Regions from separate parts of the Lysinibacillus irui genome, predicted to be linked through region 2. Evidence: a T-box and tRNA genes for the amino acid it is inferred to sense, from the RefSeq annotation. Region 2 holds a T-box; the other regions hold tRNA genes.
The links. The T-box of region 2 lies ahead of tyrS (tyrosine--tRNA ligase). A T-box ahead of a tRNA ligase gene usually reads a tRNA of that ligase, here a tRNA-Tyr.
Positions count from the first base shown of each region.

Region 1: it encodes a tRNA-Tyr, which carries the amino acid that the T-box ahead of tyrS (tyrosine--tRNA ligase) is inferred to sense. The anticodon was not compared.
Region 3: it encodes a tRNA-Tyr, which carries the amino acid that the T-box ahead of tyrS (tyrosine--tRNA ligase) is inferred to sense. The anticodon was not compared.

Region 1 is NZ_CP113527.1:221,153-224,404, reverse strand. Features, by position in the region: gene OU989_RS01150 (nitric oxide synthase oxygenase) at 1-253, opposite strand, end outside; tRNA gene OU989_RS01145 (tRNA-Glu) at 543-614, opposite strand; tRNA gene OU989_RS01140 (tRNA-Asn) at 616-692, opposite strand; tRNA gene OU989_RS01135 (tRNA-Ile) at 700-773, opposite strand; tRNA gene OU989_RS01130 (tRNA-Gly) at 778-851, opposite strand; tRNA gene OU989_RS01125 (tRNA-Phe) at 858-933, opposite strand; tRNA gene OU989_RS01120 (tRNA-Ser) at 938-1,030, opposite strand; tRNA gene OU989_RS01115 (tRNA-Ala) at 1,044-1,119, opposite strand; tRNA gene OU989_RS01110 (tRNA-Pro) at 1,134-1,210, opposite strand; tRNA gene OU989_RS01105 (tRNA-Arg) at 1,225-1,301, opposite strand; tRNA gene OU989_RS01100 (tRNA-Lys) at 1,319-1,391, opposite strand; tRNA gene OU989_RS01095 (tRNA-Gln) at 1,406-1,480, opposite strand; tRNA gene OU989_RS01090 (tRNA-His) at 1,490-1,565, opposite strand; tRNA gene OU989_RS01085 (tRNA-Trp) at 1,613-1,686, opposite strand; tRNA gene OU989_RS01080 (tRNA-Tyr) at 1,691-1,774, opposite strand; tRNA gene OU989_RS01075 (tRNA-Thr) at 1,782-1,857, opposite strand; tRNA gene OU989_RS01070 (tRNA-Asp) at 1,866-1,941, opposite strand; tRNA gene OU989_RS01065 (tRNA-Val) at 1,945-2,020, opposite strand; rRNA gene rrf (5S ribosomal RNA) at 2,032-2,147, opposite strand; rRNA gene OU989_RS01055 (23S ribosomal RNA) at 2,213-3,252, opposite strand, start outside.
Region 2 is NZ_CP113527.1:2,871,614-2,874,865, reverse strand. Features, by position in the region: gene OU989_RS14530 (LTA synthase family protein) at 1-1,222, shown strand, start outside; T-box leader at 1,353-1,593, shown strand; gene tyrS (tyrosine--tRNA ligase) at 1,727-2,941, shown strand; gene OU989_RS14520 (DUF2759 domain-containing protein) at 2,992-3,171, opposite strand.
Region 3 is NZ_CP113527.1:3,741,434-3,744,685, forward strand. Features, by position in the region: gene OU989_RS18845 (hypothetical protein) at 77-427, opposite strand; tRNA gene OU989_RS18850 (tRNA-Leu) at 831-911, opposite strand; tRNA gene OU989_RS18855 (tRNA-Cys) at 959-1,032, opposite strand; tRNA gene OU989_RS18860 (tRNA-Gly) at 1,040-1,114, opposite strand; tRNA gene OU989_RS18865 (tRNA-Gln) at 1,120-1,194, opposite strand; tRNA gene OU989_RS18870 (tRNA-His) at 1,199-1,274, opposite strand; tRNA gene OU989_RS18875 (tRNA-Trp) at 1,287-1,360, opposite strand; tRNA gene OU989_RS18880 (tRNA-Tyr) at 1,375-1,458, opposite strand; tRNA gene OU989_RS18885 (tRNA-Thr) at 1,466-1,541, opposite strand; tRNA gene OU989_RS18890 (tRNA-Phe) at 1,551-1,626, opposite strand; tRNA gene OU989_RS18895 (tRNA-Asp) at 1,644-1,719, opposite strand; tRNA gene OU989_RS18900 (tRNA-Met) at 1,723-1,797, opposite strand; tRNA gene OU989_RS18905 (tRNA-Val) at 1,824-1,899, opposite strand; tRNA gene OU989_RS18910 (tRNA-Glu) at 1,915-1,989, opposite strand; tRNA gene OU989_RS18915 (tRNA-Ser) at 2,014-2,105, opposite strand; tRNA gene OU989_RS18920 (tRNA-Asn) at 2,111-2,187, opposite strand; rRNA gene rrf (5S ribosomal RNA) at 2,204-2,319, opposite strand; rRNA gene OU989_RS18930 (23S ribosomal RNA) at 2,430-3,252, opposite strand, start outside.

The DNA of each region.
Region 1 (3,252 bases), 1.8 Mb from region 2:
ATTTTCGAAAAATATCCTCTTCGTCTAAAAGATCTCGTGCGTCTACTACATGCAATGACTGCCAAAACAAGCGTCCAATACATTTGTTACTATTACGCCATGCGACACGTGCTCCAAAAACTAGTTCCTCTGTTGTGGGGTAATATTCACCTTCACTCTTAATCTCTTGCAATCTATTCTCTAACCAAAGATCTGATTTATTTTGTTCTTTCTGATATTGACTTAAGAATTGCTCTATCTCCTGTATACTCATATCGATTCCTCCACTTACCCTCATATTAGAGCAACGATACGGCAAGCACCATGAAAATAGCTGTTGAAAAAACATACATATTGCATATATGAAATAGTTTGTTCAAATTTATTAGTGGGTGAAACATGTGATTGATAAATGGAACAGGACCTTGAAATGAGCTAAAGCACTTATACTGTCCTATGTTCACCATAAAAAAGCTACAGAACCTTTTAATGGTTTTATAGTCTTGGTTGAACATCTACATATAGAAAAAAGCATGTAACACACATCTGTGCTACATGCTTGATGACCCGTACGGGATTCGAACCCGTGTTACCGCCGTGAAAGGGCGGTGTCTTAACCACTTGACCAACGGGCCGTGGCTCCGAAGGCAGGACTCGAACCTGCGACAACCTGATTAACAGTCAGGTGCTACTACCAACTGAGCTACTTCGGAATAATGATGGGCCTAAATGGACTCGAACCATCGACCTCACGCTTATCAGGCGTGCGCTCTAACCAGCTGAGCTATAGGCCCATTTTGGAGCGGGTGATGAGAATCGAACTCACGACATCAGCTTGGAAGGCTGAGGTTTTACCATTAAACTACACCCGCAAATAATGGTGGGTCAGGACGGAATCGAACCGCCGACACTTAGAGCTTCAATCTAATGCTCTACCAACTGAGCTACTGACCCGAAATGGAGGAGGTAGAGGGATTCGAACCCCCGCGCGGTGTTACCCGCCTGTCGGTTTTCAAGACCGATCCCTTCAGCCAGACTTGGGTATACCTCCAAAAATATTGAAATGGTGGAGCCTAGCGGGATCGAACCGCTGACCTCCTGCGTGCAAGGCAGGCGCTCTCCCAGCTGAGCTAAGGCCCCATTTAAATAAAAGATGGTCGGAATGACAGGATTCGAACCTACGACCCCTTGGTCCCAAACCAAGTGCTCTACCAAGCTGAGCTACATTCCGTAAAATATATTTATTGGCGCGCCCGACAGGAGTCGAACCCATAACCTTCTGATCCGTAGTCAGACGCTCTATCCAATTGAGCTACGGGCGCTTAGTAAATAAAAATGATGAGCCATGAAGGACTCGAACCTTCGACCCTCTGATTAAAAGTCAGATGCTCTACCAACTGAGCTAATGGCTCGTTAAAGAAAAAAATGGCTGGGGTACTAGGATTCGAACCTAGGCATGACGGAATCAAAATCCGTTGCCTTACCGCTTGGCTATACCCCAATGTTGAAATGGGGCGACTGATGGGAATCGAACCCACGAATGTCGGAACCACAATCCGATGCGTTAACCACTTCGCCACAATCGCCACTATATAAATCATAACAGCTGTATATGAACGAGTACCTCAATACCTGGCAGGGGCAGTAGGAATCGAACCCACACCAAAGGTTTTGGAGACCTCTATTCTACCGTTGAACTATGCCCCTAAAATGGTGGAGGGGGACGGATTCGAACCGCCGAACCCTAAGGAGCGGATTTACAGTCCGCCGCGTTTAGCCACTTCGCTACCCCTCCAAGGGAATGGTGCCGGCGATAGGAGTCGAACCCACGACCTACTGATTACAAGTCAGTTGCTCTACCAACTGAGCTACACCGGCAAAAATAATGGCGGTCCCGACCGGGATCGAACCGGCGATCTCCTGCGTGACAGGCAGGCATGTTAACCGCTACACCACGGGACCATATGGTGGAGGATGACGGGCTCGAACCGCCGACCCCCTGCTTGTAAGGCAGGTGCTCTCCCAGCTGAGCTAATCCTCCACAAAAAATAAGCGAAGCGACGTCCTACTCTCACAGGGGGAAGCCCCCAACTACCATCGGCGCTAAAGAGCTTAACTTCCGTGTTCGGTATGGGAACGGGTGTGGCCTCTTTGCCATCATCACTTCACTTATTCAGTTGAAAGACTTATTCTTTCAAAACTAGATAAACGTACATTGAATGCTTCAAACAATTTGGTTAAGTCCTCGATCGATTAGTATTCGTCAGCTCCATGTGTCACCACACTTCCACCTCGAACCTATCTACCTCATCGTCTTTGAGGGATCTTACTTACTTGTGTAATGGGAAATCTCATCTTGAGGGGGGCTTCATGCTTAGATGCTTTCAGCACTTATCCCGTCCACACATAGCTACCCAGCGATGCCTTTGGCAAGACAACTGGTACACCAGCGGTGTGTCCATCCCGGTCCTCTCGTACTAAGGACAGCTCCTCTCAAATTTCCTACGCCCACGACGGATAGGGACCGAACTGTCTCACGACGTTCTGAACCCAGCTCGCGTACCGCTTTAATGGGCGAACAGCCCAACCCTTGGGACCGACTACAGCCCCAGGATGCGATGAGCCGACATCGAGGTGCCAAACCTCCCCGTCGATGTGGACTCTTGGGGGAGATAAGCCTGTTATCCCCGGGGTAGCTTTTATCCGTTGAGCGATGGCCCTTCCATGCGGAACCACCGGATCACTAAGCCCGTCTTTCGACCCTGCTCGACTTGTAGGTCTCGCAGTCAAGCTCCCTTGTGCCTTTACACTCTACGAATGATTTCCAACCATTCTGAGGGAACCTTTGGGCGCCTCCGTTACCTTTTAGGAGGCGACCGCCCCAGTCAAACTGTCCGCCTGACACTGTCTCCTGCCCCGCTAAGGGGCATGGGTTAGAATTTCAATACAACCAGGGTAGTATCCCACCGACGCCTCCTTCGAAGCTGGCGCTCCGAGATCTCTGGCTCCTACCTATCCTGTACAAGTTGTACCAAAATTCAATATCAGGCTACAGTAAAGCTCCACGGGGTCTTTCCGTCCTGTCGCGGGTAACCTGCATCTTCACAGGTACTATAATTTCACCGAGTCTCTCGTTGAGACAGTGCCCAGATCGTTACGCCTTTCGTGCGGGTCGGAACTTACCCGACAAGGAATTTCGCTACCTTAGGACCGTTATAGTTACGGCCGCCGTTTACTGGGGCTTCAATTCGCAGCTTCGCTTGCGCTAACCAC
Region 2 (3,252 bases):
TAACTATATTCGTTCAAATCAGGCAGCCATTAACCCAGAAATGTTTGGGAAATATAAAGGTCGCAACTTAATTGTTGTGTCTATGGAGTCCTTACAAAACTTTGTCATTAATAATGATATGAATGGTCATGAAGTGACACCATTCTTAAACTCTTTAACAAAAGATAAAGATACGTATTATTTCAGTAATTTCTATCACCAAACAGGCCTTGGAAAAACATCTGACTCAGAGTTTATTTTAGAAAACTCCTTGTTTGGTTTAGGCCGTGGAGCAGTATTTTTCACGCATGGTGGAAATACGTATAACTCAATGGCAGAACGCCTTGGAGAAAATGGTTACTTTACAAATGTTATGCACCCGAATAATAAATCTTTCTGGAACCGTGACATGATGTATCAATCATTAAAAATCAATAAATTTTACGATATAGATTCATATACGGTTGAAGAAGGGCAAGCTGTAAACTGGGGTATGAAAGATACTCCATTCTTAGAGCAATCAGCTAATTTAATGAAAGATATGCCACAGCCATTCTATTCAAGACTGATCACGCTAACGAACCATTATCCATTTACATTGGACCCGGAAGATATTATGATTCCTGAATATGATTCGAACTCTGGTACTTTAAATCGTTACTTCCAAACAGTACGCTACATGGATGAAGCTCTAAAAGATTTCTTCCAACAGTTAAAAGATCAAGGTGTTTATGATAACTCTATTATCGTTATGTATGGTGACCATTATGGTATTTCTGAAAACCATAATAAAGCAATGGCACAATATTTAGGGAAAGAACAAATCACACCATTTGATAATGCATTACTGCAAGAAGTACCTTTATTCATCCATATCCCAGGATCTGGTGATGGTAAAGAAATGACAGAGATTTCAGGACAAATGGATTTACGTCCAACAATCTTACACCTTCTTGGCGTAGAAACGTCAAAAGATATGCAAATGGGGGCAGATTTATTCTCTCCAGAGCATGAGGACTTTGTTATTTTCCGTGATGGACGCTTTATCACAGATAAATACGTTTATGCTGGTGAAGCTTGCTATGACAAAGCAACTGGCGAAGAAATAGAAGGTGAGCCATGTCAATCATATGCTGATCGTGCCACAATGGAGCTAGAAAATTCTGATGCGATTATTAATGGTGACTTGCTTCGTTTCTATGATGAAAAAACAGGTAATTTAAAGCAGGATTCAGTTAAATAATCATATTAGAGAGATCTCATGACGAGGTCTCTCTTTTTTACATTATTATTGACAAAAGGGGATATATGATTATAATAAGTGTAAATATCTGCATAACGAAGATTTGTTTTTCGCATTTCGGAGTATAAGAGTAAAGGCATGGAAAAGAACGAGTAACTTTAATGGAACTGACAGAGAGTAGCCGGACGTTGAGAGGCGCAAGGGATATTAAAGTGAATACATCTTGGAGCTGCGTACCGAAAATTTAGTAGGCTACGACGGAGTTGCATCCGTAATCATTGCAGGGGTATCGCTTCGGCTGTACTTTTAGAGGAGAGCTATGTGAGTAGTTCTCGAAAAAAGGTGGTAACACGTTCATGAACGTCCTTTAGGAATAATCCTAAAGGCGTTTTTTTGTGTTTGAAGCGAACTAAACAAAGTGAGGATATTATTTCCTAATGGTTCCCAAGTAACTCTTATAGATCTTGCAATATTAATTTTTAATATTACAAGGAGATGTTTTGTATGTTTTTAACACCAGAGGAGCAATTCGTGATCATCAAGAAAGGTGTCGATAAAATCGTTGATGAGCAGGAATTACGTGCAAAATTAGAACGATCATTTAAAAAACAGCAGCCTTTAACAATTAAATTAGGACTTGATCCATCCACACCAGATATTCATTTAGGTCACGCAGTCGTTCTTCGAAAAATTAAGCAAATGCAGGATTTAGGTCATCATGCAATTATTGTTATCGGTGATTTTACAGGACGAATTGGCGATCCTACAGGTAAAGCAAAAGGGCGAACAGCCTTAAATGACGATACAGTGAAGAAAAATGCCCAAACCTATTGTGAGCAAATTTTTAAAGTGTTAGATAAGAACAAGACAACGGTTCGTTTTAATAGTGAATGGTTAGCAAAGCTGTCGTTTGAAGAAGTCATTCAGCTAGCAGCCACAACATCTGTTGCTCGACTTTTAGAGCGTGAGGATTTTCAGAAACGTTACAAGCAGCACGTACCCATTGGCATGCATGAATTTTTTTACCCCCTTATGCAAGCATATGATTCGGTGGAGCTAGAGGCTGATATTGAGCTAGGGGGAACAGACCAAACGTTTAATATATTAATGGGGCGAAACTTACAAAAGCAGCGAGGGATAGAAAAACAAATTGCCATTTTTATGCCACTACTGGAGGGATTAGATGGCATTGAAAAAATGAGTAAAAGTTTAGGTAATTATATTGGTGTCAATGAAGCACCTGAAATGATGTTTAAAAAGGTGATGGAAGTACCTGATGCATTAATCGTAAAATATTTCGAATTAGCAACGGATGAGCACCCACTACAAGTGCAGGCCATTCAAGATAAACTTCAAAAGGGAGAGAATCCCCGCGATCTGAAATTGCGATTAGCAGAAGTGATAACGACTTTATACCATGGAGTTGCAGCAATGAAGGAAGCGAGAACTTACTTTGAAGCAGCATTTCAACGAAAGGAAATACCGAAAAACATTCCCGTTTTACTCTTAGAGATTGATAAGGAAAGGGTAGAGGATATCCTTCCCCAATTAGTGGCAATGGATTATATTCAAAGTAAAAGTGAGTTTTTACGGTTAATCAAGCAAAATGGGGTATCTTTGAATGGAGAAAAATTAGCGCTAGATGACCTTTCGCGCGTCCTAATGAATGATGATGTGATACAAATTGGTAAGAAACGATTCCTTAAATTAAATAAGTAGTGAAAAAAAGAGCAATCTCCGTGGAGACTGCTCTTTTTCTGTCTAAAATTTTAGTGTAATGTTGGTGGGTAACCGCTGTGAACAATTGTCATGATGACGAACCATCCAAATACAACAGCACTTAATAAATTGAAAACAACGCTTAATAGGTTCTTTTCTTTAATTGCTTGGAATGTACCAACTACAGCTAAAATCGCTACTAGACCAAAAATAACCATTAATAAGTTCATTAAAAATAGACACTCCTTTCGACATCAGAAAATGAATGTCGCAAACAATATTCCTCCTTAATTGTAAACGTTCTACTTATT
Region 3 (3,252 bases), 870 kb from region 2:
TCTTGGTGGAAGTCGCTATCTCAAAATGTTTTTTAGCATTTCAATTATTTTCTTTTAACCTTATGCATTTATAGTTTCATAGCGTTTTTATATACTTTATGAGGTTATCAATATTTTGCGAATTATATTCCTCCTCTGACAAAAGATAGTAACCACTTTTCGAAAAATCAATGTGACTAAGTAAACTTTTTAAATATGGAGAAATCAAAACTAATACGCCATCATTTTCTAATAATTCCTCTGGAGATTCATACCCATGAGTTACTTCTACATTAAAAGTACTCAAATTATTTTCTTTTAGTGAATCTTCTATGGTTTTTTTCAGTCTCGATGACCTTTTTTTCAAAAAGAATCCTTCTCGATCTAAACCAGTTGCAAATCCTCTAAACCCCATTGCTAATTTTGGATAAATATAAATCGTTTTCATTATAATCATCCTTTCAAAAAAATTATAATCCTTTTAATACTAATCATAAATTTTCTCCAACTTCTATTTTATGTAATATTCATTCATATATTCATTATATTTCCATTTTATTATATCATGTATAGAACATTAGAGACATGATTATAGCTGTGTTAAGTAAATTCATACTGTCCCTTAAATAGCTCTCTTGCTTTTACTAGGTTTAAAATCTAGACTAAGATTAGAAGAATTGTTGGAACCTCTCATAAAACCTTTTTTTAGATAATGAGCTTGTGTAAACATAATCAATTCTACTCGTTTTCGATCGTATTCCTAGGAAATACAAAAAGCTCACAAACCTTGATAGTACAAGGTTTGTGAGCTTTCTAAACTTACTAAATGTAACGTATATATAACGTAATGATACCGGTGGTCGGGGTCGAACCGACACTCCAAAGGAACACGATTTTGAGTCGTGCGCGTCTGCCAATTCCGCCACACCGGCATAATGGAGATAAAAAAAATCGGATAAACCGATTATCAGATAAAATATGGAGGCGGCAACCGGATTTGAACCGGTGATAAGGGTGTTGCAGACCCGTGCCTTACCACTTGGCTATGCCGCCATCATATTGGAGCGGAAGACGAGGTTCGAACTCGCGACCCCCACCTTGGCAAGGTGGTGTTCTACCACTGAACTACTTCCGCAAAAATGGCTGGGGTACTAGGATTCGAACCTAGGCATGACGGAATCAAAATCCGTTGCCTTACCGCTTGGCTATACCCCAACAATGGGGCGACTGATGGGAATCGAACCCACGAATGCCGGAACCACAATCCGGTGCGTTAACCACTTCGCCACAATCGCCATAAAATTAATTGGCAGGGGCAGTAGGAATCGAACCCACACCAAAGGTTTTGGAGACCTCTATTCTACCGTTGAACTATGCCCCTATAGTAAAAAAAACTGGTGGAGGGGGACGGATTCGAACCGCCGAACCCTAAGGAGCGGATTTACAGTCCGCCGCGTTTAGCCACTTCGCTACCCCTCCGGAAAAATGGTGCCGGCTATAGGAATCGAACCCACGACCTACTGATTACAAGTCAGTTGCTCTACCTGCTGAGCTAAACCGGCAAAAAAATATGGTGGGTCAGGACGGAATCGAACCGCCGACACTTAGAGCTTCAATCTAATGCTCTACCAACTGAGCTACTGACCCATATTTAAAAAAATAAATGGCGGTCCCGACCGGGATCGAACCGGCGATCTCCTGCGTGACAGGCAGGCATGTTAACCGCTACACCACGGGACCATTTGGTTGCGGGGGCCGGATTTGAACCAACGACCTTCGGGTTATGAGCCCGACGAGCTACCACTGCTCCACCCCGCGATAATACTATGTTGTTATGAAAAATATGGTGGAGGATGACGGGCTCGAACCGCCGACCCTCTGCTTGTAAGGCAGATGCTCTCCCAGCTGAGCTAATCCTCCATCTGGGTATTTAAATGGTGACCCCTACGGGATTCGAACCCGTGTTACCGCCGTGAAAGGGCGGTGTCTTAACCACTTGACCAAGGGGCCTTCGTTTGGAATAAATCAAAGTGCTGGCGGAGAGTAAGGGATTTGAACCCTTGAGACAGTGTTAACCGCCTACACGATTTCCAATCGTGCTCCTTCGGCCACTCGGACAACTCTCCAAGAATGGCTCCGAAGGCAGGACTCGAACCTGCGACAACCTGATTAACAGTCAGGTGCTACTACCAACTGAGCTACTTCGGAATAATTTTAGTATATAGCCTAGCGATGTCCTACTCTCACAGGGGGAAGCCCCCAACTACCATCGGCGCTAAAGAGCTTAACTTCCGTGTTCGGTATGGGAACGGGTGTGACCTCTTTGCCATCATCACTAGACTATTTGAAAGACAATACCTATTATAACATATTTTATCAAAATTACAAGTATATTATAATATTTTATTCTTTCAAAACTGGATAAACGTGCATTGACTGCTTCAAACAATTTGGTTAAGTCCTCGATCGATTAGTATTCGTCAGCTCCATGTGTCACCACACTTCCACCTCGAACCTATCTACCTCATCGTCTTTGAGGGATCTTACTTACTTGCGTAATGGGAAATCTCATCTTGAGGGGGGCTTCATGCTTAGATGCTTTCAGCACTTATCCCGTCCACACATAGCTACCCAGCGATGCCTTTGGCAAGACAACTGGTACACCAGCGGTGTGTCCATCCCGGTCCTCTCGTACTAAGGACAGCTCCTCTCAAATTTCCTACGCCCACGACGGATAGGGACCGAACTGTCTCACGACGTTCTGAACCCAGCTCGCGTACCGCTTTAATGGGCGAACAGCCCAACCCTTGGGACCGACTACAGCCCCAGGATGCGATGAGCCGACATCGAGGTGCCAAACCTCCCCGTCGATGTGGACTCTTGGGGGAGATAAGCCTGTTATCCCCGGGGTAGCTTTTATCCGTTGAGCGATGGCCCTTCCATGCGGAACCACCGGATCACTAAGCCCGTCTTTCGACCCTGCTCGACTTGTAGGTCTCGCAGTCAAGCTCCCTTGTGCCTTTACACTCTACGAATGATTTCCAACCATTCTGAGGGAACCTTTGGGCGCCTCCGTTACCTTTTAGGAGGCGACCGCCCCAGTCAAACTGTCCGCCTGACACTGTCTCCTGCCCCGCTAAGGGGCATGGGTTAGAATTTCAATACAACCAGGGTAGTATCCCACCGACGCCTCCTTCGAAGCTGGCGCTCCGAGATCTCTGGCTCCTACCTATCCTGTACAAGTTGTACCAAAATTCAATATCAGGCTACAGT